Linked DNA regions of Undibacterium sp. 5I1. The protein of the gene in region 1 interacts with the protein of each later gene in a pairwise test. Links are inferred from orthologs where the notes say so. Each region holds a gene or a part of one and is shown on either strand. Other genes may lie near its edges.

The links.
Region 2: the proteins of RGU72_RS10005 (region 1) and RGU72_RS08795 interact in binary tests that used the Escherichia coli proteins (3 or more experiments, as listed by UniProt). The link is inferred for Undibacterium sp. 5I1 from one-to-one orthologs.

The regions. Positions count from the first base shown.
Region 1 is NZ_JAVIWI010000001.1:2,252,745-2,267,794, reverse strand. The notes cover bases 1-2,729. They hold RGU72_RS10005 (sulfurtransferase TusA family protein), read left to right. Parts: upstream 1-1,115; coding sequence 1,116-1,343; downstream 1,344-2,729. Other genes in these bases: RGU72_RS09995 (electron transfer flavoprotein subunit alpha/FixB family protein), read left to right, coding at 2,530-2,729; RGU72_RS10000 (electron transfer flavoprotein subunit beta/FixA family protein), read left to right, coding at 1,687-2,439; RGU72_RS10010 (NUDIX domain-containing protein), read left to right, coding at 401-922; RGU72_RS10015 (GNAT family N-acetyltransferase), read left to right, coding at 1-396. Outside these bases: more of RGU72_RS09995, read left to right, coding at 2,730-3,459; RGU72_RS09990 (acyl-CoA dehydrogenase), read left to right, coding at 3,629-5,419; RGU72_RS09985 (NINE protein), read right to left, coding at 5,658-6,074; rpsP (30S ribosomal protein S16), read left to right, coding at 6,289-6,540; ribosome maturation factor RimM, read left to right, coding at 6,558-7,115; tRNA (guanosine(37)-N1)-methyltransferase TrmD, read left to right, coding at 7,157-7,915; rplS (50S ribosomal protein L19), read left to right, coding at 8,041-8,421; RGU72_RS09960 (CoA pyrophosphatase), read left to right, coding at 8,549-9,214; RGU72_RS09955 (CobD/CbiB family protein), read left to right, coding at 9,382-10,332; RGU72_RS09950 (DUF3579 domain-containing protein), read left to right, coding at 10,584-10,913; RGU72_RS09945 (LysR family transcriptional regulator), read right to left, coding at 10,933-11,847; RGU72_RS09940 (histidine phosphatase family protein), read left to right, coding at 12,092-12,826; RGU72_RS09935 (SDR family oxidoreductase), read left to right, coding at 12,836-13,600; RGU72_RS09930 (acyl-CoA dehydrogenase), read left to right, coding at 13,678-14,907. UniProt on the Escherichia coli protein: Sulfur carrier protein involved in sulfur trafficking in the cell. Part of a sulfur-relay system required for 2-thiolation during synthesis of 2-thiouridine of the modified wobble base 5-methylaminomethyl-2-thiouridine (mnm(5)s(2)U) in tRNA.
Region 2 is NZ_JAVIWI010000001.1:1,977,052-1,992,340, forward strand. Bases 12,212-15,179 are described here. They hold RGU72_RS08795 (IscS subfamily cysteine desulfurase), read left to right. Parts: upstream 12,212-13,052; coding sequence 13,053-14,306; downstream 14,307-15,179. Other genes in these bases: RGU72_RS08785 (VF530 family protein), read left to right, coding at 12,212-12,216; iscR (Fe-S cluster assembly transcriptional regulator IscR), read left to right, coding at 12,476-12,964; iscU (Fe-S cluster assembly scaffold IscU), read left to right, coding at 14,337-14,732; iscA (iron-sulfur cluster assembly protein IscA), read left to right, coding at 14,772-15,095; hscB (Fe-S protein assembly co-chaperone HscB), read left to right, coding at 15,154-15,179. In the rest of the region: RGU72_RS08735 (zinc ribbon domain-containing protein YjdM), read right to left, coding at 1-290; RGU72_RS08740 (S41 family peptidase), read left to right, coding at 926-4,309; RGU72_RS08745 (hypothetical protein), read left to right, coding at 4,705-5,043; RGU72_RS08750 (hypothetical protein), read left to right, coding at 5,166-5,471; RGU72_RS08755 (Lrp/AsnC family transcriptional regulator), read right to left, coding at 5,992-6,438; RGU72_RS08760 (saccharopine dehydrogenase family protein), read left to right, coding at 6,603-7,694; RGU72_RS08765 (aldehyde dehydrogenase family protein), read left to right, coding at 7,914-9,416; RGU72_RS08770 (transporter substrate-binding domain-containing protein), read left to right, coding at 9,996-10,631; RGU72_RS08775 (helix-hairpin-helix domain-containing protein), read left to right, coding at 10,673-10,975; RGU72_RS08780 (transporter substrate-binding domain-containing protein), read left to right, coding at 10,990-11,868; more of RGU72_RS08785, read left to right, coding at 11,995-12,211; more of hscB, read left to right, coding at 15,180-15,289. UniProt on the Escherichia coli protein: Master enzyme that delivers sulfur to a number of partners involved in Fe-S cluster assembly, tRNA modification or cofactor biosynthesis. Catalyzes the removal of elemental sulfur from cysteine to produce alanine.

The DNA.
Region 1 (15,050 bases):
CGTTTAAAACAGTTTAATCCGAATGACACTTTGCTTATCGCGATGTACGACGGTGTGATCGTTGGCACGGCGGGTTTGCATGTAGAGAGTGCGGTCAGGCGACGCCATGTAGCCTCTTTGGGAATGGGTGTGGCGGACTCTTTTAGCGGCCGCGGCGTTGGTACGGCATTAATGGTGGAGTTGATGAATCTGGCCGATAACTGGCTTAATTTGTTGCGTCTTGAGCTTTATGTCTACGCCGATAATGCCGCGGCAATTCACCTGTATAACAAATTTGGTTTTGAAATTGAGGGAACCCATCGCGCACATTCTTTGCGCAATGGGGTTTTCATCGATACTTATTCTATGGCGCGTTTTCATCCTAAACAGCCCCAAGTTCCACTAATGTCACGTTAGGTTTCTGATGGAAATCAAATTCTGTCCGGTATGTGCCCAATCGCTTGAGCATCGCTCTGATGAGCAGGAAGCGGGAAAAATCCGTTTAGCGTGTCCAGAAGGTCATTGGACACATTGGGATAATCCTTTGCCAGTTCTGGCAGCCCTAGTCGAGGTCGAAGGACATATTTTGTTGGCGCGTAATGCCGCGTGGCCAGAAAAAGTGTTTGCGCTGATTACCGGGTTCATGGAGCGCGGCGAAACGCCTGAGCAAGGTATCGCCAGAGAACTCAAAGAAGAGACTAATCTCGACGCTGATCAGATCAATTTGATTGGCGTGTATGAGTTCATCAAAAAAAACGAAGTCATCATTGCCTATCATGTAAAGGCATCCGGCGAGATTCGTTTGTCACCAGAATTACTGGAATATCGTTTGATTCAACCGGAGAAGTTGCGTCCTTGGCGAGCCGGTACTGGTTATGCAATGGCTGACTGGATGCGCGCGAACGGTCTTGAGCCAGTTTTTGCTGATTGGGGCAGTTCCTGAGTGATGAATCCGCAACAGATTCTCACTAAAGTTGTGCAAAAAATTACGAATATCACTCGATTTTTTTCTTGAGTTGCTGCGTTGCACCATGTTGATTAATTTTCCGGTAGAATTGGTGCAAAGTTTTTGTAATGACTTTGTAAAAAAATGAAGTTGTTGTTTCAATTTGTTTATTCCCGCTACTGGAAAAATCATGCAATTCAATAAAGAACTGGACGCACGTGGACTGAATTGTCCGCTTCCAATTTTAAAGACGAAAAAAGCGCTGGCCGACATGATCACGGGCGAAGTTCTCCACGTGATTGCAACAGATCCCGGCTCTGTGCGCGATTTCAAAGCCTTCTCCAAGCAAACCGGTAATGAGTTGTTGTCTCATTTGGAAGGCAGTGCAGAATATGAATACTTTATCAAACGGAAATAAGTTTGATTGATAGGTCATGTTAAAGCGTCACAACTGAGAAAATAGCGTGACAAACAAGCGCCATCAATGAAAAAAGCCCGCAATGCAACGCGGGCTTTTTTCATTTTACCTATACTAAGAGACGATTTAGGTAGTCTGCTCTACTGCACTTCTGGTCTGAAAAGAACGATCGTGCTAAATTGAGCGACTACTTAGCATTTCGTCTTATAATTGGAGCAGTTAACGTGCACGTCAATTAAAGACCGTCGCATTCCATGTAATATCAGAATTCATCAAGATCAATAACTATTACTTAGTATCGTCATCTGTTTAAAATGAGTTTAATTTCTACAAAGGCAGAACTATGAAAGTCCTGGTACCAGTCAAACGTGTCGTCGACTATAACGTCAAAGTACGCGTCAAATCCGATGGCAGTGGTGTTGATATCGCCAATGTCAAAATGTCCATGAATCCATTCGATGAAATCGCTGTAGAAGAAGCGATGCGTTTGAAAGAAGCGGGTGTCGTTACTGAAGTTATCGCAGTATCATGCGGTGTCGCGCAATGCCAGGAGACACTTCGTACAGCAATGGCAATTGGTGCTGATCGCGGAATTTTGGTCGAAAGCGATGCAGAGTTGCAGCCTTTGGCAGTGGCTAAATTACTCAAAGCGTTGGCTGATAAAGAGCAACCGCGATTGATTATTCTTGGCAAGCAAGCGATTGATGATGACTGCAATCAAACTGGTCAGATGTTGGCTGCTCTGCTTGGCTGGCCTCAAGCGACTTTTGCATCTAAAGTCACTATTGCTGACGGTAAGGCAACGGTGACGCGTGAAGTTGACGGTGGTCTCGAAACTTTGTCTCTGACTCTGCCTGCAATTGTCACGACCGATTTGCGCCTTAACGAGCCGCGCTATGTGACTCTGCCTAATATTATGAAGGCAAAGAAAAAGCAGCTGGATAACGTTAAGCCTGCTGATTTGGGCGTCGATGTTGCTTCACGCGTAAAGACACTCAAAGTCGTTGAGCCGGCGAAACGCTCCGCTGGCATTAAAGTCCCTGACGTAGCAACGCTGGTCGCTAAGCTGAAAAACGAAGCCAAAGTATTGGGCTAATCTCAGTTCGCACTGGATTAAGCTTTTTATCTTTAAGAATAATCATTTGGGGGTGGCGATTACGGCCCCCCAATTTATGTGGGAAACATCATGACTACACTTGTCATCGCTGAACACGACAATGCTAGCCTCAAAGGCAGCACCTTAAATACGATTACTGCTGCGATCCAATGCGGTGGCGACGTCCACGTATTGGTTGCAGGTTTTAATGCTGCAGCGGCCGCACAAGCAGCAGCACAAATTGCTGGCGTGAGTAAAGTATTGCACGCAGACGCAGCGCATTTTGCTGATGGTTTAGCTGAAAACGTCGCAGAACAAGCACTGGCAATTGCTGCTGCTTATAGTCACATCCTTGCGCCAGCGACTGCTTATGGTAAAAATATTTTGCCACGTGTCGCTGCTAAGCTGGACGTATCGCAAATCTCTGAAATTACTAAAGTCGACACTCCCGATACTTTCGAGCGCCCAATCTACGCTGGTAATGCAATTGCTACAGTGCAGTCGACTGACGCGATTAAGGTAATCACAGTGCGCAGTACAGGTTTTGATGCAGCGGCTACTGGTGGTTCTGCTGCGGTAGAGACGATCGCAGCAGTTGCTGATTCTGGTAAATCGGCCTTCGTTTCACGTGAGTTGGCAAAATCCGATCGTCCTGAATTGACTGCAGCGAAAGTGATCGTCTCTGGTGGTCGTGGTATGGGTTCCGCAGATGCATTTAAAGTATTGGAACCGCTGGCAGATAAGCTCGGTGCAGCAATGGGAGCATCCCGTGCGGCAGTTGATGCTGGTTATGTGCCAAACGATTGGCAAGTTGGTCAGACTGGCAAAATTGTAGCGCCACAGTTATATATCGCAGTTGGTATTTCTGGGGCAATTCAGCATCTCGCCGGCATGAAAGATTCTAAAGTCATCGTTGCGATCAACAAAGATCCAGAAGCACCGATCTTTTCAGTTGCTGACTATGGCATCGTCGGCGATTTGTTCGACATTGTTCCGCAACTGGTTACTGAGTTGGGCTAAGTAGGTATTCGCTGAAATAGTAATAAAAGTAAGCAGATGAATTAAATTGATACGAATGCGATGGGCAGAAGTCGTCGCATTCAATCTTTCAATATAAATGGGGCAGGGTAAGCAGGTTTGTGATGATCCTGAATATCCTGTCCTTTTTTTGAGTGAATTTGGAGTGAATATGAGCTACGTTGCGCCCTTGAAAGATATGCTGTTCGTTATGAACGAGTTGGCAGGTTTGGCTGAAGTCAATGCTTTGCCCGGATGCGAAGATGCGACCCCGGAGACAGTTGAGGCTGTGCTTGAAGAGAATGCCAAATTTGCAGGCGAGGTTGTTGCTCCTTTAAACTGGACTGGTGATCAAGCGCCAAGCTATTGGAAAGAAGGTCAGGTATTCACCACCAAAGGCTTTAAGGAAGCTTTTAAGATGTTTGGCGAAGCGGGGTGGCAAGGTGTGCAGCATCCTACAGAATTCGGCGGTCAAGGATTGCCTAAGCTGGTCGCTACGCCGTGTATCGAAATGCTGAATTCCGCTAGTATCTCATTTGCATTGTGCCCGCTTCTAACTGACGGCGCGATTGAGGCTTTGTTGACTGCTGGTAGCGATGCGCAAAAAGCGCTGTATTTAGAGAAGCTGATTGCTGGTAAATGGACAGGTACGATGAATTTGACGGAGCCACAAGCCGGATCGGATTTGGCGATGGTTCGCACCAAAGCGGTTCCGCAAGGCGATGGCACGTTTAAGATTTTTGGTACAAAAATTTATATCACCTATGGTGAACACGATATGGCAGAAAATATCGTCCATCTGGTGCTGGCCCGCACACCGGATGCGCCTGAGGGCGTTAAAGGGATTTCTCTCTTCCTTGTGCCGAAATTTATGGTTAACCCAGACGGTTCTTTGGGGGCGCGTAATGATGCCCATTGCGTTTCGATAGAGCACAAACTGGGAATCAAGGCGAGCCCAACCGCAGTATTGCAATTTGGCGATAACGGCGGTGCTATTGGTACTTTGGTTGGCGAAGAAAACCGTGGTTTGGAATACATGTTCATCATGATGAATGCCGCGCGTTTCGGTGTTGGTATGCAAGGCATTGCGATCGCTGAGCGCGCTTATCAAAAAGCCGTTTGCTATGCTAAAGAGCGCGTACAGTCCCGCGATCTGGCAGGTTCTGCCGGGCCTGTCACTATTATTCATCACCCTGATGTGCGTCGCATGTTGATGTCGATGCGCGCGCAAACGGAAGGTGCTCGTGCCTTGGCTTATGTGGCTGCTGCTGCAAGTGATGCAGCTCATCACCATGGTGATGAAACAGTGCGAAAAATGAATCTCGCTTTCTATGAATATCTCGTGCCGATTGTCAAAGGTTGGTCTACTGAGATGTCCTTGAATGTCACATCAACTGGCGTGCAGGTACATGGCGGCATGGGCTTCATTGAAGAAACCGGTGCGGCACAGCACTATCGTGATGCACAGATCTTGACGATTTACGAAGGTACAACCGCAATACAGGCAAACGATTTAGTTGGACGGAAAACGGCCCGTGATGGCGGTGCGACAGCAAAAGGCATTATTGCGCAAGTACGCAAAACCGCTGCAGAGTTGGCTATGACGCAGTCAGACGATTTGATCGCTATTCAGCGTCAGTTGTTAGAAGGCGCTGATGCAATGGAAGAGGTTATCACCTATGTTGCCGCTAACTTTAAGTCTGATATAAAAGCGGTTTTTGCAGGTAGCGTTCCTTACCTTAAATTGGCGGGTATTGTATTAGGTGGATGGCAAATGGCGCGCGCCGCTTTGGTTGCTCAGCAAAAATTGCAAGCCGGTGACGGCGATGCCAGTTTTTATAAAGCGAAAATTGCGACCGCTCGTTTTTTTGCAGACCATATTTTGTCGGCAGCGCAAGGTTTGCGTAGTTCAATTGTTGATGGTAGTGCTGGTGTATTAGCGATGTCGGAAGAGCAGTTCTAAATATTGGCTTGTATCAATTGTAGTAAAAAACATAAAAGCGGCCTAGGCCGCTTTTATGTTTGTATCGTTGACTTGAGACTATTTTAAATTGGACTGCTTGGTAATAACATTGACGCCCGCTGTTTAATATACTCCCCCTTCAACTATGTGAATGATGTCTTATTGTCCATTAGTTCTCTGGGCATTAAAAATATACAGGGTCGGAGTATATTTAGGTATTGACGATTTTACGCAGTACTTAACCGAATGATCCGCCCGTGTATAGCAGGTCAAATGCACGTGCAATCGTTGCAATCAAGGCAAAAGCCCCAACGCCTAGCGTCAGCACCAAGATTAATGCGATTGGCCAATTAGAGTCGCTGACTTGTCCTGATTGCGCATTGTGGTTTGTATCCCATTTTTCATCCGGCGTTAAGCCAATCAATAGCGCCTCTAATGTTGCGATCAAAAATGAAAGTACGATAGGTGCGGCGGTAATTAAGAGTGGCGTGCCAAAGTAGAAGTGCCCCAATAGCCAGGACAGCGGTAACGTGATGAAATGTAGCCATCCCCAAAGATCTTTTTTCCCGTAAAGATAAAAGCGATGAGCACCAACGCTGCCTAACGTCGCCGCGAGCAATGTGCTCAGAGTTTTATTTTTGTGTGGTGTTTTCATTAAGTGGAGGGCTCCGGCAAAGTAATGCATGATTCTAGAGCAAGAGCGTGCTGTCTGCTTTGATATTACTACCTCAGAATGCGTTGTCATTTTGTAATCTCTCCTAAATTTGGCTCCTTACCGCCACAGAAAGTGGGATAGTGCTTGCTGTTTCCATGCTGTTCACGCTATAATTTGCGGCTTTTTCCGCGTTTAGACATTTTTTGGAAATATTATGGTCGTTATTCGTTTAGCTCGTGGTGGCGCAAAAAAGCGCCCTTTTTACAACATCGTTGCAACAGATTCACGCAATCGTCGTGATGGCCGTTTCATCGAACGTATCGGTTTTTACAACCCGGTAGCAACTGGCAATGCTGAGACAGTTCGTGTTGCAGCAGATCGCTTGGCTTACTGGCAAGGCGTTGGTGCACAATTGTCACCAGCAGTCGCTCGTCTGGTAGCTCAGTCTGGCAAGGCAGCAGCTTAATCGCTGTTGTTCTGTCTATGACGTCAGTTGGAGTACGTGCTCCTGATGATTTAGTCTTGGTTGGCTATATCTCGGGAGCATATGGCATTCATGGTTGGGTGAGGATACGTCCTTATTCTTCTGATGCAGATGCGTTAATGACTGCCAAAACTTGGTGGTTAGAGAATCCTCCGTTGCGCCCGGAATTGCATGATGTTGATCGCCTGGAAGTTAAAATTCATGGTGAAGATGTTGTAGCAAAATTAGTCGGTGTGGTGGATAGAAATACAGCAGAGGGGCTGAAAGGCTCCGCAGTCAAAATTCCTCGTAGTCATTTTCCCGCTTTATCTGAGGGAGAATTCTATTGGTTGGATTTGATTGGTTTGTCGGTACACAATCTGCAGGGCGAACATCTGGGTCAAGTCAGAGATTTGATGGATAACGGAGCTCACCCTATTTTGCGTGTGGCTGCTTCGGATATTCCAGAGATTGATTTGCCTAAACATGAACGCCTGATTCCTTTTGTTGAGAACTTTGTTAAAGAAGTGGATCAAAAGGCTGGCAAAATTACGGTTGACTGGGGTACAGATTATTAGTGAACATGGGAGTCGCTTAATGGAATCGGAAGGCATTTTAGATGCAATTTGATGTCATTACACTTTTCCCTGAAATGTTCACTGCGCTCACGCAGTCTGGTGTTACCCGGCGGGCATTTGAGCAAGGTCGATGTGCTTTGTCTTTGTGGAATCCACGTGATTTTACGACTGACAAACATCGTACTGTGGACGACAGGCCATATGGCGGCGGTCCCGGCATGGTGATGTTGGCTAAGCCGTTGCAAGCAGCTATTGAAGCTGCTAAAGCAAGGCAGATCAATTTGGCAAATGTGGATGCGATTGCTCCCAAAGTGATTTATTTGTCACCACAGGGACATCCGCTAAGCCACCAGCGAGTGATGGATTTGTCGCAGTTGTCTGGCGTTGTATTGCTATGTGGTCGCTATGAGGCAGTTGATCAACGTTTGTTGGATAGCTATGTGGATGAAGAAATTAGCCTTGGCGATTTTGTTCTATCCGGTGGTGAAATTCCAGCCATGGCGTTGATGGATTCTGTTATCAGGCAATTGCCGGGTGTTTTGCACGATGATGCCTCAGCGATACAGGATAGCTTTGTCAATGGTTTGCTCGATTGTCCGCATTACACTAGGCCAGAAATCTTCGAAAATGCGGTTGTGCCGGCTGTTTTGATGGGGGGTAATCACGCTGAAATTGAAAAATGGCGACGTGAAAGATCTCTTGAAGCTAGCCAGCTTAAGCGACCAGATTTGATAGTGCAAGCACGCGAAGCAGGTTTGCTCAGTCGTGCTGATGAAAAGTTTTTAAGTAATTTGTTGTAAAGCCGAATCGTAAGATTTGGTACTAAGCGTAAGGCTAGATAATTTTTAGTCTTGCATGTTAAACCCCATCCTCTACTGAGCATTGTTGTATTTAGCGTCAGCAAGATGGTATCCGGAGTAAAAAAATGGATCTGATCCAAAAATTAGAGGCAGAAGAAATTGCGCGCCTCGGTAAAAGTATTCCAGACTTCGCACCTGGTGACACAGTCGTTGTCAGCGTTAACGTAGTTGAAGGCACACGCAAGCGTGCTCAGGCTTACGAAGGCGTTGTTATTTCTCGTCGTAACCGTGGTTTGAATTCTAACTTCATCGTTCGTAAGATTTCATCTGGTGAAGGCGTTGAGCGTACATTCCAATTGTATTCTCCGCTGATCGCTTCGATCGAAGTTAAACGTCGTGGTGACGTACGCCGCGCCAAGTTGTACTACTTGCGTGAGCGTTCAGGTAAATCTGCTCGTATTAAAGAGAAATTGCCTGCTCGCAAGGTCGTCGCTGCTAAAGCATAGTAATATTTGCTTTGATGCGTTGAAAGAAAGGGATGCCTTCGGCGTCCCTTTTTTGTTTTATAGAGATGAAAGACATGCAGCAAAGCTTGTGATTTGTTGGTGTTTCATGCCATCAGAGGATATTTGTGTGAAGCTTAAGTTTAATCCTGAGGATTTACCCGTCCAATCGCTAGCGACGGAGGCGGCGGTTCCTGCATCCCGCTTATCTGCAGACTGGCTGCGTCAACATTTTTTGCAACCTCCAACTTGGACTCCAGAGTTGGCTGATGAGCATTTACTTTCTACGATCACCTCTTTTAAACCCGCATCAGTATTGATCCCCTTAGTCATGCGAGATCAAGGTTTGACATTGCTGCTGACGCATCGGGCTGCTCATTTAAATGATCATGCCGGGCAAATCAGTTTTCCTGGCGGACGATGTGAGGATAGTGACGGCTCGGTTGTAGAAACTGCTCTGCGCGAAGCTGAGGAGGAGGTTGGCTTGCACCGCAAGCACGTTGATGTGATCGGTATTTTGCCTGAATATCTTACCGGAACTGGTTATCAGGTAACGCCTGTAGTGGCATTAATACAGCCACCGTTTGAATTGAAAATTGATTCATCTGAGGTTGCTTCTTTATTTGAAGTGCCATTATCATTTTTAATGGATGGTCAAAATTATCAGCGTCGTGCGTTTGATTTGCCAAATGGGCAGGGGCAACGCGTTTTTTATGCGATACCATACCAACAGCATTTTATCTGGGGTGCAACTGCCGGTATGTTGCGCAACTTGTTCCATCTGCTGCGCGCTTGATTTTGTTTTTCAATAAGTTTCTCAATGAAACTGAATATGGCAAAGCATGAATAACAGTCGGCTTATTAGAAAAATAATCAGGAACTTCATAATCTGAGTAAATCAGTTTACACTTGTCGCATTTGCAAATCCGTTTCTAGCTGGAAACGCTATAAACTTATCCAACCATGACATTCATTTCCATACTTTGTGCCTTACTGATCGAGCAATTGAAACCTCTGCGGGTGGATAATCCGATTTATTTACAAGTACAAAATTTAGCAGTAAAGATAGAAGCTTGGTGTAATGCTGGTAAAGCTAAGCACGGTCGTTTGGGCTGGTGGATTTTAGTCGTTGCGCTTACGCTGCCGACGGCTTTGATCTATTGGCTATGCTTACGCCTCAGCCCTTTTGCTGCTTTGGCATGGAATATTGTTATTGTCTATTTGACGCTTGGCTTTCGTCGCTATAGCCACTACTTCACTTCTATTCAGCTCGCGTTAAGCTCGGGCGATGAAGCTGCTGCGCGTGCCTACCTCGCTGAGTGGACGCACTTAGATACCTCCGATATGGATATCTCCGAAATCTCCAGACTCGCTGTAGAGCGCTCGTTAATCGCTACTCATCGCAATGTTTTTGGCGTGTTCTTTTGGTTTTTAATGCCAGTTGGCCCTGCCTGTGCGGTCATGTATCGGGTTGCTGAATATCTGGCTCGTGCCTGGAATGAGCCAGAACACATGCGTAACGAAGAGTTTGGTCTATATGCGACTAAAATTTTTTATTGGATTGATTGGGTACCAGCTCATTTGACCGCAGTTGCTTTTGCAGTCGTCGGTAATTTTGAGGACGCTGTGTATTCTTGGCGTAATTATGCTGATCGTTGGTCAGATGAGTTGGTCGGCATCATTTTATCTGCCGGCGGTGGCGCATTAGGTGTTCGATTAGGGGATCCGGAAGCAAAAGCGATGGTATTGAGCGCAGACGCTAGTGCGGTCGATATTGATAGCCTGGATATTGAAAGTCAGCCCGGTGCAGAGGCATCGCCAAGATCGCTACAAAGCGCTGTTGGCCTGGTTTGGCGCGCTTTATTATTATGGATGCTGCTCTTGCTGCTGTTATCGTTTGCAGTTTGGTTGTGATCTGGATATTTAAATCAGATTAAATTGAAAATTAAAAAACCCACATGATGTTGATGTGGGTTTTTTACTCTTTACTCGCGATAAAAATGCACTATAGTAAGGAGAATAATTTGGGTTTAATAGATGTCCCGATTTTTATCTTTAGGCGGTTTTTAAACCAAGTCTTCTATAAGATATAATACTCATGTATTTTAAAAGCTAGGCACATCAAAAGCGTGCCCAGGTTAACCTTCTAGCAACGAGCCGCCCACATGGCCGATTCCGACAAAAACAATTTAACTCCGGTACGCGAGTTTTTTATCCAGGGTCTTACCAGCGACGGCAAGCAGTTTCGGCCAAGCGACTGGGCAGAACGCCTGTGCGGTGCCATGTCCTGTTTTCGTCCTGATGCTGGCAGAAACGCACATTTGCAATACTCACCTTATGTTCGCCCGATTTTATTAAATGGTGTGCGCTCTGTTGTCGTGAATGAAGCAATTCGTGAGATAGAGCCGCTGGCATATCATTTTGTGGTGAGCTTTGCCAAAGACAATGACTTGCAAATCATTGATGCTTGTTTGTTGCCTGACCCTATCAAATAATCCCCGATTTTTAAAAATCTCACGCCATCATCGAAGCTTGAAAAGCTAAGGTGATCTGTTCCCGTAACCAGCGATTTGCCGCATCATTTTCTACATTCTGATGCCAGTATAAATACACGTCCCAAGATGGCATCGGCAGCGGTAACGGAAAAATCTGATTTCCGAACTGTTCGTTCGCAATCCTGGCATAAGCCTCTGGCATTGTCAGCAATAAATCGGTCTGACTGGTGACTCTGCATGCAGCGAAATAATGCTGGCAGCGCAAGCGAATACGCCGTTGTAAGCCAAGCCGGCTTAATTCAAAATCCTCCAGCCCAGGCCCTTTACGGCGCGAACTTGCCAGAATATGCTCTGCTTGCAAATAGGTCTCTAAATCGAGTTTGCCTTGTACCAGCGGATGATCTTTGCGCGCCATCACCACTGTCGTGTCTTGCGATATTTTTTGACGACGAATCTCGTTTGGCAGCGGTAATAACACATCAATAGCAGCATCTACTGTGCCTGCCGCTAACTCGCTGACTAGTTCCCTACGTTCAACTTGTATTGCCGCCAGATCAATCGTTGGTGCTTGCTGGGTGATGCTGGTGAGTAGTGGTGGTAGCACGGTCGATTCCAGCACATCGCGTAATGCCAACGTAAATTGTTTGCTCGCAATAGCGGGATCAAATCGACCAGCGTCCGACAAAGTGACTTCCAGTCCGCGCAGAGCCAATCGCACTGGTTCTATGATGCTACGCGCCAATGGCGTAGAAACCATGGCATGTCCCTGCCTTACAAATAGCGGATCATCGAACAGGTTGCGCAAGCGATTCAGCGCATGACTAATCGCTGGCTGCGTCAGATATAGTTTTTGACTGGCACGCGTTACGCTGCCTTCTGTGTAGATCGCTTCAAATACAGAAAACAAATTCAAATCAACTTTAGATATATGCATAAAATTAATGTAATTTAATTATAACTATTCATTTGATAGATTGTAGCGCAAGCTTTACCATGATCCACAAAGTTAATTTGGCAAGTTGATCGACTGAGTTGATTGAATAAATACGTTGAATAAATACCTTGAATAAGTTCATTCAATAAGTTCGTCTACCTAGCCGAACAATTCAGTCAGTCATGAAATCAATCAACTCAGCCAGGCATTTAAATTCAAGTTGGACAATTAAACGGGACAAGCAATGGGACAGATTTATCTGGTACGTCACGGACAAGCTTCTTTCGGTAGTCAAAATTACGATCAATTATCCGAGCTAGGCGTAGCGCAAGCCGTGCAGCTTGGTCAATGGTGGAGCGCTCGCAATCTGGAGGTGTCACGCGTCGTCACTGGCAAGTTGCTACGTCATCAACAGACTGCCAAAGCCTGCATAGCTGCTGTGCAGAACGTGGCTGCTGATGCACTCAATACAGATGCATGGCAAGAGGACGCTGGCTTCAACGAATATAACCATCACGAGGTTTTGGCCCGGCATGTTCCCGCGTTTGATGACCCTTCCGCAGTCAAGCGTTTTTTGATGACGCCAAACGCCAAACAGGCGTTTCAAACTATTTTTCATGAGGCGATTGCGCGTTGGATGACGGGTCTATATGACGCTGAATATACTGAATCATGGGCAGAGTTTCGTCAACGCTGTATCGCAGCGCTGGAGCGTCAATTAACGTATCCCGATCCTGCAAAAAATATTGTGATCTTTACCTCCGGGGGCACTATTTCCGCTTTGTGTCAGCACGTGCTGGGTTTCCCTGATCCGCGTTTTGCCGAATTGAACTGGTCGCTGGTTAACAGCGGCGTGACACGTTTCCATGTCCAGCCGGCCTTAGTGCAAGGTCAATCGCCACGTTTGGCATTGGCTTACTTAAATAATTTTTCTCATCTGGAGTTATCCAATAACCCCGGTCATATCACTTACGTTTAGGAGTTGGAGATGACAGATTTGTTTGATTTAACTGGCAAGGTCGCACTGGTCACAGGTGCCAGCCGTGGCATCGGTGAAGAAGTCGCCAAAATGCTGGCGGCTCATGGCGCGACGGTGATTGTCTCCAGCCGCAAAGCAGAGGCTTGCGAAGCGGTGGTTGCTGCGATCCAGGCTGCAGGTGGCAAAGCTGAGGCACGCGCCTGCCACATTGGTGAAATGGCGCAGATTGATGCGCTATTTGCTGACATCACAGCCGCACACGGTAGACTCGATATTCTCGTGAATAACGCAGCGACCAATCCACATTTTGGACACATTACGGAGACTGATCTGGGCGCCTTTCAAAAGACCGTTGATGTCAACATTCGCGGCTACTTTTTCATGTCTTCTGCGGGTGTCAAATTGATGGCAAAAAATGGTGGTGGCAGCATCATCAACGTCGCCTCGGTTAATGGTGTTGTCCCCGGTGGCATGCAGGGTATCTATTCGATTACCAAGGCGGCAGTGATTGCGATGACGAAATCCTTCGCGCTGGAGTGCGCCGCAATGGGTGTGCGCGTGAACGCATTACTGCCAGGTGCCACAGATACCAAGTTTGCCTCTGCCTTATTCCATAACCCCGTCATTTTAGAAAAAGCATTGAACCGTATTCCCATGAAAAGGATTGCAGAGCCAAGTGAAATGGCAGGTACCGTTTTATATCTCGCCTCGGCCGCATCTAGCTATACAACGGGCGCTTGCATCAATGTCGATGGCGGTTATTTAGTTAATTAATAGCGATATAAAACTCATCAGATTGAATCGAAAAGTCGATCAAATCGGGTCGATCAAATTTCCCTTAAAGGTAGAACATGGATTTTCAATACAGCCCCAAAGTTAAAGCATTACAAGCGCGTTTAATCGCGTTTATGGATGCTCATATTTATCCCAACGAAGCTAATTTCTATGGTGAGATTGCGGCCAACCGCAAGGCCGGTGATCCGTGGATTCCGACCAAGATTGTAGAAGAATTAAAAGTCAAAGCACGCGCAGCCGATTTGTGGAATTTGTTCTTGCCCGAATCCAGCCATGGCGCAGGCTTGACCAACTTGGAATACGCACCGCTGTGCGAAATTATGGGGCGTTCTTTATGGTCAGCAGAAGTGTTTAATTGCGCCGCGCCGGACACCGGCAATATGGAAGTATTTGCCCGCTACGGCACGCCAGAGCACCAAGAAAAATGGCTGAAGCCTTTGTTAAATGGCGAGATTCGTTCTTGCTTTGCGATGACAGAACCAGCTGTTGCCTCATCGGATGCGACTAACATCGAAGCGTCGATCGTGCGGGATGGTGATGAGTACGTGATTAATGGTCGCAAATGGTGGTCATCTGGTGCCAACGATCCGCGCTGCAAAGTATTCATTTTTATGGGTAAGAGCGATCCTGACAATGCAGATCGCCATAAGCAGCAATCGATGATCATTGTGCCGCGTGATACCAAGGGCGTGACGATTCTGCGTGCACTGCCTGTCTTCGGTTATGACGATGCGCCGCATGGTCATGGCGAGGTGTTGTTTGAGAACGTGCGTGTGCCGGCATCTAATATTCTGTTAGGTGAAGGTCGTGGTTTTGAAATCGCCCAAGGTCGTCTTGGTCCTGGCCGTATCCATCACTGTATGCGCCTGATCGGCCTGGCAGAACGTGCGCTGGAAGATATGTGCAAACGCTCGTTGACACGGGTTACTTTTGGCAAGCCGGTAGCAGAGCAGGGCGTGACATTAGAGCGGATCGCAAACAGCCGTATTCTGATTGATCAGGCACGCTTACTGGTGTTGAACGCGGCACAAATGATGGATACCGTCGGCAACAAAGCAGCAGCCAAAGAAATCGCTATGATTAAAGTGGCGGCACCCAACATGGCATGCACGGTGATTGACTGGGCAATACAAGCGCATGGCGGTGGCGGTGTGTCGAATGATTTTGGCCTGGCCTATTCTTATGCACAAGCGCGTACTTTGCGTTTAGCCGATGGTCCGGATGAAGTGCATCGCAACCAGATCGGTAAGATGGAATTAAAAAAATATAAGACCAATACGCACTAATAAGCACTAAATCACATTAAGTTGAATCGTAGAATTGAATCTTAGTTTCAGTTTCTAAAATCAACCCTGAAGTCTCTCAAATTTTTGTTGAGGCTATCAGGGATTTTTGCATCATAGAACGTGTTATTTATCTCAATCAAGAC
Region 2 (15,289 bases), 280 kb from region 1 along the record:
ATTTTGCAATCAATATCATGATCGCCATCCACCAGACGAATCGATTTGACCTTGGTGCCGACCTTGACGACTAAAGAAGAACCTTTGACTTTTAAATCTTTGATGACCGTGACCGAATCACCGTCATTGAGCACCGTGCCATTGGCGTCGCGCACCACCGCTTTTTGATCAGCACTCTCCTCCACTGCGTCCTTGCTCCACTCATGAGCACATTCTGGACAGACAAAATTACTGCCGTCCTCGTAGGTGTAGACGGATTGGCATTGAGGACATTGCGGCAAACTGCTCATGGTGTACTTTCTTGTATTGGAACTGGGAGACGATTTTCAGACGGTAGCAGGCAATAAATCAGATCGAGTGCAGTATTGCCAGCGAATAAATATGAAATATTGAGGTACGCTATTTTATGCGCTCTTCAACATCTAACGGATAAGAATTGAGTTGTGACCGAAAGCGACCAAGGCTTCATTACCGCAATCAACGACAGGCAGACAATACGCCAACAAACATACGATTACATTACCAGTTAAATTAAAAAAAATAATCTTTCATAAAACATACTCCTTGTTAGTATATTTTATTGTCCATATGATTAATGGTATTGAAGGCGTATTTATCAATATACTCCCCTATTAATTAAAATACCAAGTGATTCACTTCGTGCCATACCAGGCATCTTGAGCACAAACAAGATCGACAAATAACGCAATACTGCCTATAACGCTTAGACCTCGCCGAGGTATTTTTTTAAAACTTCGAACTATTTCTATGGTGAAATAGTCTATGTAATTCATTAATATAATAAGACTGAAACAATTTGCGTCGACAAGACGCAGCAATAGCAACTGTGTGTGCTAAATTTTGCGTCAGTCTAAACCTACTCAGGCGCCTGCCTGAATCAGAAAATTTATAAAGGAGGAGTCGAATGCGGATTCATCAACTTGGTCGTCTATCTGTTCTGAGCATCTTGCTGGCAAGCTGTTTTACTACCCAGGCAGCAAACGCTGCCGATACGCTGCTGCTGCGCCAACCAACGGTGTCCCGCGACCATCTGGCGTTTGTGTATGCAGGCGACATCTGGCTGGCAGACCGCGACGGGCAACATCCTGTGCGATTGACGACGCATCCGGCATCTGAATTTGCCCCCAAATTTTCTCCTGACGGCAAATGGCTAGCGTTCTCTGCTAGCTATGACAACAATACCGACGTGTATGTAATCCCGGTCCAAGGCGGAGAAGCGCGGCGCTTGACCTGGCATCCTGGTCAAGACGTGGTAGTGGGATGGAGTGCCGATGGCAAACGCGTGCTGTTTTCATCCAACCGGGAAATCGCGAATAGTCGCAGTAACCAGTTGTATGAAGTACCACTGGAAGGTGGTTACGAGAAAAAAGTCATGGAAGCCATTGCCTTTGAAGGTAACTGGTCTGGCGACGGAAAACTCTTGGCCTATCGCCCTTTCCGTCAGGCATATAGCGGTACCAGCGGCTGGCGTCAGCACCGCGGCGGTACCACGCCACCGGTCTGGATTATGGATGTGGCAAATAACAAATTAGAAAAAATTCCTCACGAGAACGCCAACGACAGCAATCCTGTCTGGGTTGGCGACGAGGTATTTTTTATCTCTGATCGCAAAGATGGTGCGGCCAATCTGTTTGCTTACAACCGCCAAAATAAAACAGTACGGCAAGTCACCAAAGAAACCGTTTGGGATGTCCGTAACCTCGGTGCTTATGGCACGACGGTCGTGTATGAAGTCGGTGGCGCGCTTAAGGAACTGGATACAGTCAGCGGCAAAACACAAAACATCCACGTCGATCTGGAGTCACAAACAGCGCAAGCAATACAAGCGCGACCACAATGGAAAGACGCCAGCAGCAATATCACTTCAGCGAGTCTGTCCCCCAGCGGCAAACGTGTCGTCGTCAGCGCCCGCGGCGATGTATTTACCGTACCGGTGAAAGATGGTTCAGTCCGCAATTTGACAGAGACCTCAGGTATCCGTGAAAAGGATGGTATCTGGAGCGCTGATGGCAAGCAGATCGCCTACATCTCAGATGCAGGTCGCCAACATAGCCTGGTCGTACGCGATCAGACTGGCTTAGACAAAGCCAAAACCTATGCACTGGGCAAGCAAGGCTATTTCAACTTATTAGACTGGTCACCGGATGCCAAGACGATCGTGCTACAGGATAATCACTTGCAACTGTATGCAATCAGTCTGGTGACGGGCAATATCAGCAAGATCGATGTGAGCGCCCGACGCTCTAAATTTGCTGTCTCGTTTTCATCCGACAGCCGCTGGCTGGCTTATACCGTGGTGGGCGCGAACCAGTTTTCACAAATCAAACTGCATGATTTCCAAACGGGTAAAAACGTCAATCTGACCGATGGCATGAGCCACGCCGATAATCCTGTTTTTGCCGCGGCAGACTATTTGTACTTTACTGCGTCAACTAATTCTGGCCCTACCCATGTAGGACTGGATATGTCCACCCAAGAACGTCCCTTGCGCAATGGCATCTACGTCGCCGTATTGGCGGCGGACGGCAAATCGCCTCTGCTACCGAAGAGCGGTGATGAGAACGATAAAAAAGATGATGCAAAAAAAGACGAGGATAAAAAAGATAGCGACAAAAAAGAAGGTGCTAAAGACGATACTAAAGAAAGCTCTAAGGATAATAAAGAGAGTAAAGATAAAGCCAAGGACGATAGCTCTGGCAAGCCAACTAAACCAACTAAGCCTGTCAAAATTGATCTGGATGGCTTGCAACAACGTATCGTTGCGCTGCCAGTGGCAGAACGTAATTACGATACGCTGGCGGTCGCTTCCGACGGCTCACTATTTTATTTAGAGCATCGTCAGCCCGGCGTCAGCAATGAACCGCCCTCTGCAAAAAATGACGACGATGCAGAATTGTTCCGTTTTAGTTTTGATGACAAAAAAGCGAAATCCCTCAGACAAAATATCGCGTTTTTCAGCCTCAGCGGTGATGGCAAAAAAATCTTGATCCAGTCCGGTAAAGTCAAACTAGAAATTGGCGATGCAGCTGAAAAATTAGAAACCAAATCAATCGATTTGTCTCAGCTACGCATGAAGGTCAATCCGCGCGAGGAATGGGAACAGATTTTTAACGAAGCCTGGTGGATGGAAAAAGAATTCTTCTATGATGCCAATTTGCACGGACTGGATTGGGATAGTATTTATAAACGCTACCAGCCATTGCTTAAACATGTGCAACGACGTGAGGATCTGAACGACTTGCTGGTAGAAATGATAGGTGAATTGCAAGTTGGCCACAACCGCGTTGGTGGAGGCGATGTACAAGAAGAAAAACCAGTCGCTGTAGGTTTACTCGGTGCCGACTTTAGCATCGACCAAGGACATTATCGTGTTAAAAATATTCTGCCCGGCGACCGTTGGAATCCGTTTTTAAAAGCACCATTAGCAATCCCCGGCCTGCAAATCAAACCTGGTGATTACTTGCTTGCGATTAATGGCAAACCTCTGGATGCCAGCAAAAATATCTATTCACTGTTAGAAAACACGGTAGGTAAGCAAGTGACATTAACGCTTGCCAGCGACCTGGCCAGCAAGCAAACCCATCAGATTATCGTGCAGCCTATCGGAAATGAATCTGCATTACGCCAATGGCAATGGATAGAAAAAAACCGTGAGTATGTGCAGAAAAAAACCAATGGCAAAGTCGCTTACGTTTATCTGCCAGATACTGGTGAAACTGGCTATCGATACTTCAACCGCATGTTTTATGCGCAAGCAGATAAACCTGCCTTGATCGTAGACGAGCGCCGCAATAGCGGTGGACAAGCGGCGAACTACATCACAGACATCCTGAGCAGAAAATATCTGGCAAGTTGGAAGGACCGTGATGGCCTGCTGTTTGATACGCCAGGAGCAGCTATCTATGGCCCTAAAGCCATGCTGATTGATCAGGATGCAGGGTCAGGCGGCGACTTTTTGCCATATGCCTTTAAACGTCTGGGTTTGGGTGCGTTAATCGGCAAACGCACCTGGGGCGGATTGATCGGCATCTCTACCAATCCCGATCTAATCGATGGCGGCAATCTGCTAGTACCGTTCTTCCGGTTCTTTACCCCAGACGGCGAATGGCGTGTTGAGAATGAAGGCGTCGCACCAGACATTGATGTCGAGTTAGATCCGACAGAAGTCAACCTCGGACACGACACACAACTCGACGCAGCGATCCAGAATGTCGTGCAAAAAATGCAGACCTATCAGGCAGTACAGCGCCAGCGGGCTCCTGCAATGCCGACGCAATTGGGTAAGTAAGTTATAAGTCTCAAATAGCAAAAAACTACCAAAGTTGGGGGAACCGGGTCTTGACACCGAACTCCCCCGGACTTTTAAAACAATCTCAATGCAGGCCTGTTACTCCCAATAAAATTAGCTCAGCCTAATTTTCGTTTCCTCAAAATCGCTAACAGCGCGAATTTAGTTCTCAACCGCTGTAGTTGTCCTGCCAAGCATAATTGGGCCTGAGTTTTTAGAAACTCCGAAAAGTCCCCCTACGCTCCAGCTGCACTTTAACCTGCTTTATCCCAGGCTTTATGCGTTTCGTCGCATTGGCGTGGTAACTCATGATGCCTTGACCTACAGTGATTACATCGCAGCAAAGAAACACAAATTCACTGAAATCCTTTTAATTCAATCACAGGAGCATCATCATGAAAACAATCAACGCATTCAATACTACTGGCATCTTCTCCATCGCATTGATCGCTGGAGTTTTAGCAGTCTCTTCAGCCTATCAAGCTCCAGTTAAGGGTAATAACAGCGGTAATGAGAGCAGCGATAACTCAATCCAAACGGTAACTATCGTCGCCAAACGTCTAAGCGCAGATGAAAAAGTGGCTTACGATCAACAAACCTCACCAGCAATCCAAACCGTGCTGATCTCTGCCAAGCGTTTGACTACAGAAGAAAAAATAGCCATGGACAAAGATACTTTAGCAATCCGTCAGGCAACAGCGCAATCCAACAAAATCATTCGCCAATCGGTATAAGCCTTTGATTATTTACCATACAGCAAAAAGTAATGTGTCAGTCATGTAGAAAAACACACACAAACAATTTACACAATTAAAGCCTTCAGCCGGGTGCAATTCATTTAAAATACGGAGCTATTATGTTAAAAAAATCTACTCTCTTCGGTTTATCTGTTTTGACACTATTGGCTAGCACGGCTTTCAGTGAGTATTTTGTCGCCATGGCAATTGCGACACCTGTTGCAACGCAAAGTAGTTTAGATGCCACGCCAGCCAGCACATCTGCGCGCAATGTAATCATGCTTGAAAGAGGCGGGATGGACAGAGCTTCAGTACACTTGCAAATTCTCCAGCAAACTAATACGCATTTCGCGGATAGTAACTTACCTAAAAAGTCCGCTACCGGCGATAAAAAAATGCAAAGTAAGCCTGCCAATAACTCCTGAATTTCTGCATTAGCCAAGATATTGATTTCGCATCTTAATAATGTTTGCTGAAGATCAAGGTCTCCTACATGGCTTGTTTGAATACCCTCATGAGCACAATTGCTCAATTACTCCTCAATTTTGTTCAATTTAACTTTTTAAAATTAGATCAATACCAATATACTCCCGATTATTTTTAATAAAACTAAGCTACAGACTAAAAAATACTTGGATGCCTAAAATATACCCCATTGGAGTATATAAAAAGACTACGTTTTTATTATGATCAAATTCAGTAATTTGTGAAAAAATTATGATAAATGTATTGCAAGCTCACTCCAGCTATTTTTAACAAACATCGTATTTCATTGCTACTTTTTTACTGCTACCTCAAAGCAGGCGAATCTGTATAGTAATCTATCTCGCACTTTCTCCATTAGGGCTTTCGCAAAATTGTCCCGGCAAGGCGCAGCAACGACGACATTACTTTAGTACGGCGACGAGCTGCAACGCAGCTGGGGCAGTTTTGCGTAAGTCCGATCTATAAAGCACTACGGTCAATCCGTTTGCTCAGAATAATCGACGTCGAAGTCTGCCGCACGCCATCTAATGCACCGATCTGATCCAACAAGCGATCTAACACTTCGGTGGTGCCGCAACGCAAAGTCAGCATGTAATCAATCGCGCCGCTCACCGCGCACAAAGTCTCCACCTCGGGCAATTGCTGTAAATATTTCATCAAATTGGGAGCAAAACGCGCCTCTACCGATAAGCCTACATATGCCCGCACAGCTGGTTGAAACATAGTCTGATTCAGCTTAAGTCCATAACCAGCTATCACCCCCTGCTTTTCTAACGCGCTGATACGGGCAATCACCGTGGTTCTGGCGATACCAACTTGTTTTGCGATGGTGGTGACTGGCAGCCGGGCGTTATCCATTAGCAAGGCGAGAATTTTGTTATCGATATCGTCTAGGTTGGGCTTCATTGGTACTCCATATAGTCATATTGTAGTAATTATCAGTCATATTGTATTTTAATCCTGCATATTGACGATAATTTACACTCTATTATCTGACAAACATTGCTTTTACACTGACACCATTGCCAAAACATTTACAGCTTTTTTACACCAAACCTCTGGAGACTCCCATGACCACTAAACTCATTCTGCTTGGCGCCGGCAAAATCGGCGACGCTATCCTCAATTTGCTTTCACACACCGGCGATTACCTAATTACCGTTGCTGATCGTGATGTAGAACGTCTGAAATATGTGGCTCAAGCGGGCTTCCCTAACGTAACCACAGTGCAACTGGATCTGGGTGACAAAGCGGCAGTAACTGAGCTGATCCGCGGTCATAAAGTGACGTTGTCTGCTTGTCCTTACTTTTTGACACCTATCATTGCTGGCGCAGCCAAAGCGGCCAATTCTCATTATTTCGATCTGACCGAAGATGTGGAAAGCACACGCATCGTCAAACAACTGGCAGAAGGCGCGGATTGCGCATTTGTCCCGCAATGTGGACTGGCACCAGGATTTATCTCTATCGTCGCTAATGATGTCGCAAAACGTTTTGATAGTCTGCGTGATGTCAGCATGCGCGTCGGTGCTTTGCCGACCTTCCCGAATAACGCGTTGAAATACAATCTGACCTGGAGCACTGACGGTCTGATCAACGAATATTGCAATCCTTGCGAAGCCATCGTTGACGGTCAGTTGCGCGAGACAGCAGCATTGGAAGAAATCGAACATTTCTCCTTGGATGGTATCGATTACGAAGCATTTAACACCTCCGGCGGCTTAGGTACTTTATGCGAGAGTCTGCAAGGTAAAGTCCAAAATCTGAACTACAAAACCGTGCGTTACCCCGGTCATCGCGATATCGTCAAAATGTTGATCCGCGATTTGGAATTGGGCAAACTGGAACGTCGTCCAATCTTGAAAGACGTATTAGAAACCTCCATTCCAATGACCAAGCAAGACGTGGTATTGGTATTTGTCAGCGTAGTCGGTATGCGTGAAGGTCGTCTGGAACAAGAGTCCTACGCTAAGAAAATTTACGCTCAAGTCGTCAACGGACAATTGCTGTCAGCTATCCAGTTGACTACGGCATCCGGCATTTGCGCCATGGTGGATTTGGTTGTGACTGGCAAATTACCTAAGCATGGTCTGGTGCGTCAAGAGCAGGCAAATTTGGCTGATTTCCTGGCGAATCGTTTCGGTCAGTATTACGCGGCATAAGCTAAGTAACTAAATTCGGTAATTAACCAGATGAAGGTTCGTTAGCGATTACAATCTCTTCGCTCAGGGTGCGCATTGTTTTTCACTGCCCACCCTATTTATTTTTAAATTTTGTAGCAATATTTTTAAACCTCATTCGTCAAGGCGCATCCGCAACATATCTAACCCAGATACGCTGCCATAGCCAGACAAACCATTTTGGAGACCAATATGGACAACATGAATATCGCAACAGTGTTAAGTCAACTCGGTGTTAATCTCGCCGACTACCAAGGTCAGGATCTGTCTAGTGTTTCGCCAATCGATGGCGCTACTCTCGCCACTTTGCGAGCAGATAATTCAGACCAGGTGCATGCCAAAATCACTCGTGCGCAAGCAGCCTTTTTGCACTGGCGTAATGTGCCAGCGCCACGTCGTGGAGAGTTAGTCCGCTTGTTCGGTGAAGAACTACGCCAGCATAAAGAACAACTCGGTCTGGTAGTGACTTTAGAAGCCGGCAAAATTCTTCAAGAAGGTTTAGGCGAAGTACAAGAAATGATCGACATCTGCGACTTCGCAGTTGGTTTGTCGCGCCAGTTATATGGCCTAACTATTGCATCAGAACGTCCAGGCCATCGCATGATGGAAGTCTGGCATCCGCTTGGTGTCGTTGGTGTCATTTCTGCCTTCAACTTCCCGGTTGCAGTATGGGCATGGAACGCGGCATTAGCCTTCGTTTGCGGTAACAGCGTGACCTGGAAACCCTCAGAAAAAACACCTCTGACTGCAATCGCAACCCACGCTTTATTTATGAAAGCCGTCGCAAAATTTGGTAGCGACGCTCCGGAAGGCTTGGCAGAACTAATTATCGGTGACCGTAGCACTGGCGCACAAATGGTGAACGACAAACGTGTTGCATTGGTGAGCGCAACTGGCAGCACACGTATGGGTCGTCAGGTAGCTGAAGCCTGCGCCAAACGTCTGACCCGTACCATCCTAGAGCTGGGTGGCAACAACGCCATGATCGTCGCTGAAAGCGCTGATCTGGAAATGGCAGTTCGCGGCATTACTTTCTCCGCCGTTGGCACTGCGGGACAGCGCTGCACTACCCTGCGTCGCCTGTTCGTACACAACAGCGTGTATGACGCCTTGATACCACGCTTGAAGAGAATTTACGCAGATCTGCCAATCGGCAATCCGGGTAGCAACTCCACATTGATCGGACCACTGGTTGACAGCGCAGCATTTGATGCAATGCAAACGGCACTCGCAACGGCCAGTGCAGAACAAGGCAAAGTGTTTGGTGGCGAACGGGTGACAATTGAAGGATGCGAAAACGGTTTTTATGTGCGGCCTGCATTAGTAGAAATGCCAACGCAAACTCTCAGCATGCATCATGAAACCTTCGCGCCAATTATGTACATCGTGCGCTATACCGATCTGCAACAAGCGATTGACTGGAACAACGAAGTACCGCAAGGTTTGTCGTCTTCTATATTCACCACTGACATGCGGGAAGCAGAACGCTTTATGTCTGACAGTGGCAGCGATTGCGGTATTGCCAACGTCAACATCGGTCCGTCAGGCGCAGAAATCGGCGGTGCATTTGGTGGTGAAAAAGAAACCGGCGGCGGTCGCGAATCTGGCTCCGACTCCTGGAAAGCGTATATGCGCAGATCAACCAACACCATCAATTACAGTAATTCACTGCCATTGGCACAAGGTATTAGTTTCGATATCTGATCAATATTTACTTCTTTTTAAAACCGCCGCTTTGTTGGTGGTTTTTTTTAACCGAGATTTTTCATCAGGATTTGCGCTGATGACGAATCTACTTTTCGAGGCAGTTTTGAAGCGAATTTAGTCTGATTTAGGTACGCATAGCTAGCCATTAGCAACGAAGAGCATCAAAAAAAATGACGGGAAATGCGCCGTCAGTACTCAAATAGCAGCTTTGGTGCGCCTAATGAAAATCTCGGTTTAACATAAAAGATACATTCACCTACTCATCAATGAGTAAGCAGATTAAACTAATCTCTTAATGTATTACAACATTCAGCAGCAGAACAACTTCATAGGTGATCTCCGATGTCTATCAAGCAGTTGCTCTCTATTTTTACTCTGTTTTTATATTTGGCGGAACCTGCTTGCGTATCCGCACAGACGACTCAGATTATTCGCTACCCTCGTCTCTCTGCACTATATGATCCCCAGGGTGAATATATTCTGGAGCTATTACGGCAAGCGATAAAACATAGCGGCCAGTCATATCAGCTGATAGCCAATGAAGATCCTATGCAGCAGGCGCGAGCAATTTATGAGATGACGACTGGCACTGGCGGGATAGATATCCTGTGGACAATGACAACCAATGAGCGCGAGACGCAATTAATTCCCATCCGAATCCCCATCGATAAAGGCTTGATTGGTTGGCGTATTCCGCTGGTGACAATGCAAAATAGTGATTTACTTCGTAACGTAAAATCGATAAAAGATTTAAATGCATTTATCGCAGGACAAGAGCTTGACTGGCCAGACGTTGCAATTTTAAAAAATAACGGTTTGTTAGTGAATACGTCTACTTCTTACGAGCCTTTATTTAATATGCTTAAAGCTGGGCGATTCGATTATTTTCCACGGTCAGTATTTGAAATTCAAAAAGAAGTCGAATCCCATCCCAAGCATGGCCTTGCGATAGACAAAAATATCATCTTGCACTATCCGGCAGCGATGTATTTTTTTGTCACGCCACGTGAGCGTAAGATGGCAGAAGATCTTCAGAATGGTCTTGAAGAAATGATCAAAAATGGTAGCTTTGAAAAAATATTTCAAAAACATCTGCAAGTAACAATTAAGCAAGCCAACATTAAACAAAGAATCGTCATAGAGCTAACTAATCCTTTGCTCTCGACAGAAAAATTGCCGTTGAATAAACCTGAGCTTTGGTATCGTCCTTAAATTTTTAAACAGCCATTTGTCCCTTAATCTCTTTTTTTGATATGCCTAAGCCACCAAGAGAAAAAATCCGTAAGCTAGAAGATTTGCCCAATGTAGGTAAAGCCTGCGCGGGTGATTTACGCTTGCTCGGTATAGAGCGACCAGAACAACTCAAGGGGCGAGATCCGTATGCCATGTATGATGAATTGTGCATTCTCACAAATGCGAGGCACGATCCCTGTGTGATCGACACCTTCATATCAGTAGTACGTTTTATGGAAGGCGCACCCGCTCTGCCTTGGTGGGATTACACAGAAGAACGAAAAGCGTATTTGGCCTACAACGTGGCTTTAGCTCGTTTTTAACAAGTACCTAGTTCATGTTAATCAAACGCTTACCCTACTCAATTTCTCTCGCCATCTGCCTGATCTGTCTGGCCAGCCAAGTGATCGCCATTGCTAAACCGACTGTACAAATTCGCTATCCAGCTTCGGTCGCAACCAACGATCCACACAATAAATATGTGCTTGAATTGCTCAGAACTGCATTAAAAAATTCTGATAATAATTATCGCCTAATACCCAGCATTGCAAAAATGCAGCAAGGTAGATCAATCTATGAAATGACGGCAGCGTCTGGCCTGATTGATATTTTATGGACCATGACGACGGACGAGCGTGAGGCGCAATTAATACCGGTAAGAATCCCCATCGACAAAGGTCTGATCGGGTGGAGAATTCCGATCGTAACGAGAGAAAATAGCGATATTTTTAAAGAGATTAAATCGATCAAAGCATTGGCCGCTTTGTCCGCAGGTCAGGAGCAAGATTGGCCAGATGTCGGCATCCTGAAAAGTAATGGCTTGCCGGTAGAAGTTTCTACGACCTACGAACCACTTTTTTCTATGTTGGAGGCGGGAAGATTCATGTATTTTCCTCGCTCGATTGTTGAAGTAGAGAATGAATATAAAGCGCATCCCGAGCAGAACCTGCATATTGATACGCATATCGCATTACATTATCAATCAGCCTATTACTTTTTTGTCAGTCCCCGTAATCCCAAGCTGGCTGAAGATATACAACAAGGTTTAGAGGAAATGATAAAAACCGGTGAGTTTGAAAAAATTTTTTTGAAGTACCACCAAGCCACAATTAAAAATATCAATCTTAAAAACAGAACCATCATCAAACTAAAAAATCCTCTTATCAGCCCAAATAAACTACCGCTGAATCGGCCAGAACTCTGGTACATACCGTAAAGATGTTGATTTATTGCCTTTGATTTGCCGTATTTGACAGCCGTAGATGACATCCATATGCAACGAGGATCGCGCTGATATTGTCTTAAATTAATTCCGGTTTAAATAATTTTTTAATAAAACACGATGAACAACACAGTACAAAAAATCAGCTTAGATGGCATTACCCTGGAATCAATTCTGACCAAACTGGTAGAACAATATGGCTGGGAAGGCTTGGCACAACAGCTCAGCATTCGCTGCTTTGAGCTTGATCCCAGCATTAAATCCAGCCTCAAATTTTTGCGTAAAACACCTTGGGCAAGAGAAAAACTAGAACAGATTTACTTGCAATCGGGAAACAACTAACAAGCAAAAAAATTTATAAAGTAGAGCCGGTAAGAAATAATCAAATCGGCTGCCGGCAAAGGCATACCCAGTCTCAGTTTTAGATAAAATCCCAGAACCCGCATGTGCGTCAATTCCTAATTTAAGCCTATACCTGACAAATTCACTCAAGTTTGCTATACTTGAGTCAATCGCTCAAGCTTTACCTCATCACTGTTTGAGCTAATTAGTGATTTTTCACTAAAACAGCAATCGAATTTTCGCCTGGAGCAAACCACTCATGCGCCTGACCACCAAAGGCCGTTTCGCTGTGACAGCAATGATCGATCTGGCTTTGCGCCAAGATAAAGGTCCTGTCACCTTAGCTGGCATTAGCCAGAGGCAAGATATTTCTCTTTCCTATCTGGAACAGTTATTCGGTAAATTGCGTCGCCATGAAATCGTCGAATCCGTACGCGGTCCAGGTGGCGGCTATACGCTGGCGCGCAAAGCACAAAAAATCACCGTCGCCGACATTATTATCGCTGTCGATGAAGCCTTGGATGCGACCCAATGCGGCGGCAAAGGTAATTGCCATGGCAGTGAACAGAGTAATGGCATCCATTGCATGACCCACGAATTGTGGGCAACACTGAATGTAAAAATGGTGGATTATCTTGATTCTGTCTCACTACAAGATCTGGTTAATCAACAGCAACAAAGAAACGCAGAAAAACCGGTGGTTGTCGTTCAGCATAAAACTGTTCACGTCCAACCGGCCAATGTATAGAGCCGTGATCCATTATATAGAGCCCTGATCCATTATTGATCTACGAACATATCGTCTATTGAACCCGCAGTAATTTTGGAGTATCACAATGAACGCCCCGCTGGAAAAAAGCTTGATCGACACCATACTGGCACCGCACTTCCCTATTTACATGGACTACTCGGCGACAACGCCAGTCGACCCGCGTGTTGCAGATAAAATGATTCCTTACTTGCGTGCGCAGTTCGGCAATCCGGCATCACGCAGCCATATGTACGGCTGGGATGCAGAGAAAGCCGTTGAAGAGGCGCGTGGCCATGTGGCAGCCTTGGTCAACGCAGACCCACGTGAAATCGTCTGGACTTCGGGTGCGACGGAAAGTATCAACCTCGCATTAAAAGGTGCAGCACAGTTTTATAAAACCAAAGGCAAGCACATTATCACGATCAAAACCGAGCACAAGGCAACCTTGGATACCGTGCGTGAATTAGAGCGCCAGGGCTTTGAAGCGACCTATTTGCAACCACAAGAAAATGGTTTGATCACGATTGAGCAACTGCAAGAAGCGCTTCGTCCGGACACGATTTTGGTCTCTGTTATGTATGTCAACAATGAGATCGGCGTGATTCAACCGATTGATGCTATCGGCGAACTATGCCGCTCTAAAGGTATCATTTTCCACTGCGACGCGGCACAAGCCACAGGCAAAATCGAAATTGACCTGGAAAAAACTAAAGTCGATCTGATGAGTTTCAGTGCGCACAAAACCTACGGTCCAAAAGGGATTGGTGCTTTGTATGTACGTCGCAAACCACGCGTCCGCATTGAAGCGCAAATCCATGGCGGCGGTCACGAACGTGGCATGCGCTCTGGCACCTTGGCAACACACCAGATCGCTGGTATGGGCGAAGCCTTCCGTATCGCGAAAGAAGAAATGGAAAGCGAACTGACACGCATCCGTTTCCTGCGCGATCGTCTGGCAAATGGCTTGAAAGATATTGAAGAAACTTACGTCAACGGCGATATGGATCATCGTGTTCCGCACAACCTGAACGTCAGCTTCAATTATGTCGAAGGCGAATCGCTGATCATGGCAATTAAAGAGATCGCGGTGTCATCCGGCTCGGCTTGTACCTCCGCCAGTCTGGAGCCGTCATACGTATTACGCGCCCTAGGTCGTAGCGACGAACTCGCACACAGTTCAATCCGCTTTACGATTGGTCGCTTTACGACAGAAGAAGATATTGATTTTACGATCAACCTGATCAAAACCAAAGTGGCCAAACTGCGCGAGCTGTCACCATTGTGGGATATGTACAAGGACGGAATAGACATCAGCTCTATTCAGTGGGCTGCCCACTAATTCCGCAGCGAACCTACTAGGAGTATCAAAATGGCATATTCAGAAAAAGTATTGGATCACTACGAGAATCCACGTAACGTCGGTGCGTTTGACAAAGGTGACGATACTATCGGCACCGGCATGGTCGGTGCGCCAGCATGCGGCGACGTGATGAAGTTGCAAATCAAGGTTGGTGCAGATGGCATCATTCAAGACGCCAAGTTCAAAACTTATGGCTGCGGCTCAGCGATTGCATCATCCTCGCTGGTAACTGAATGGGTCAAAGGCAAAACTTTGGATCAGGCTCTGGATATCAAAAATACCCATATCGCCGAAGAGTTGGCGCTGCCTCCAGTCAAAATCCACTGCTCGATTCTGGCAGAAGATGCGATCAAGGCCGCTGTATTAGATTACAAAACTAAGCACGCAACTGAACAAAGCGCCTAGTTTTCAGGCGTCGGTACATTTGATTCAACAGGAACCAAGATGGCAATCACATTGACAGAAAAAGCGGCTAAGCATGTCAGCCGTTACATGGAACGCCGTGGTAAAGGCATAGGCCTACGCTTTGGGGTGCGCACGACTGGCTGCTCGGGCATGGCCTACAAGCTGGAGTATGTGGACGAGATCGGCAGTGATGATCAGGTATTCGAGTCACATGGTGTCAGAGTGTTTGTCGATCCAAAAAGCTTGCCTTATATCGACGGCACCGAGCTGGATTTTGCCCGTGAAGGTCTGAACGAAGGCTTTAAATTCCGCAATCCCAACATGAAAGACGAATGTGGTTGCGGCGAAAGCTTCCGTATTTAAATATTTAAATATTTAAAGCAGACCTCTAAGATTTAACATCAGAAAGTAATTACAGCGGATGCAAAATCATTTCGATCTGTTCCAGTTGCCACAGCAATTTACACTGGATCAGTCCCAGCTTGACGCGGCTTACCGTGAAGTACAATCCAAAGTGCATCCTGATAAATTTGTGCAAGCCAGCGATGCAGAAAAAC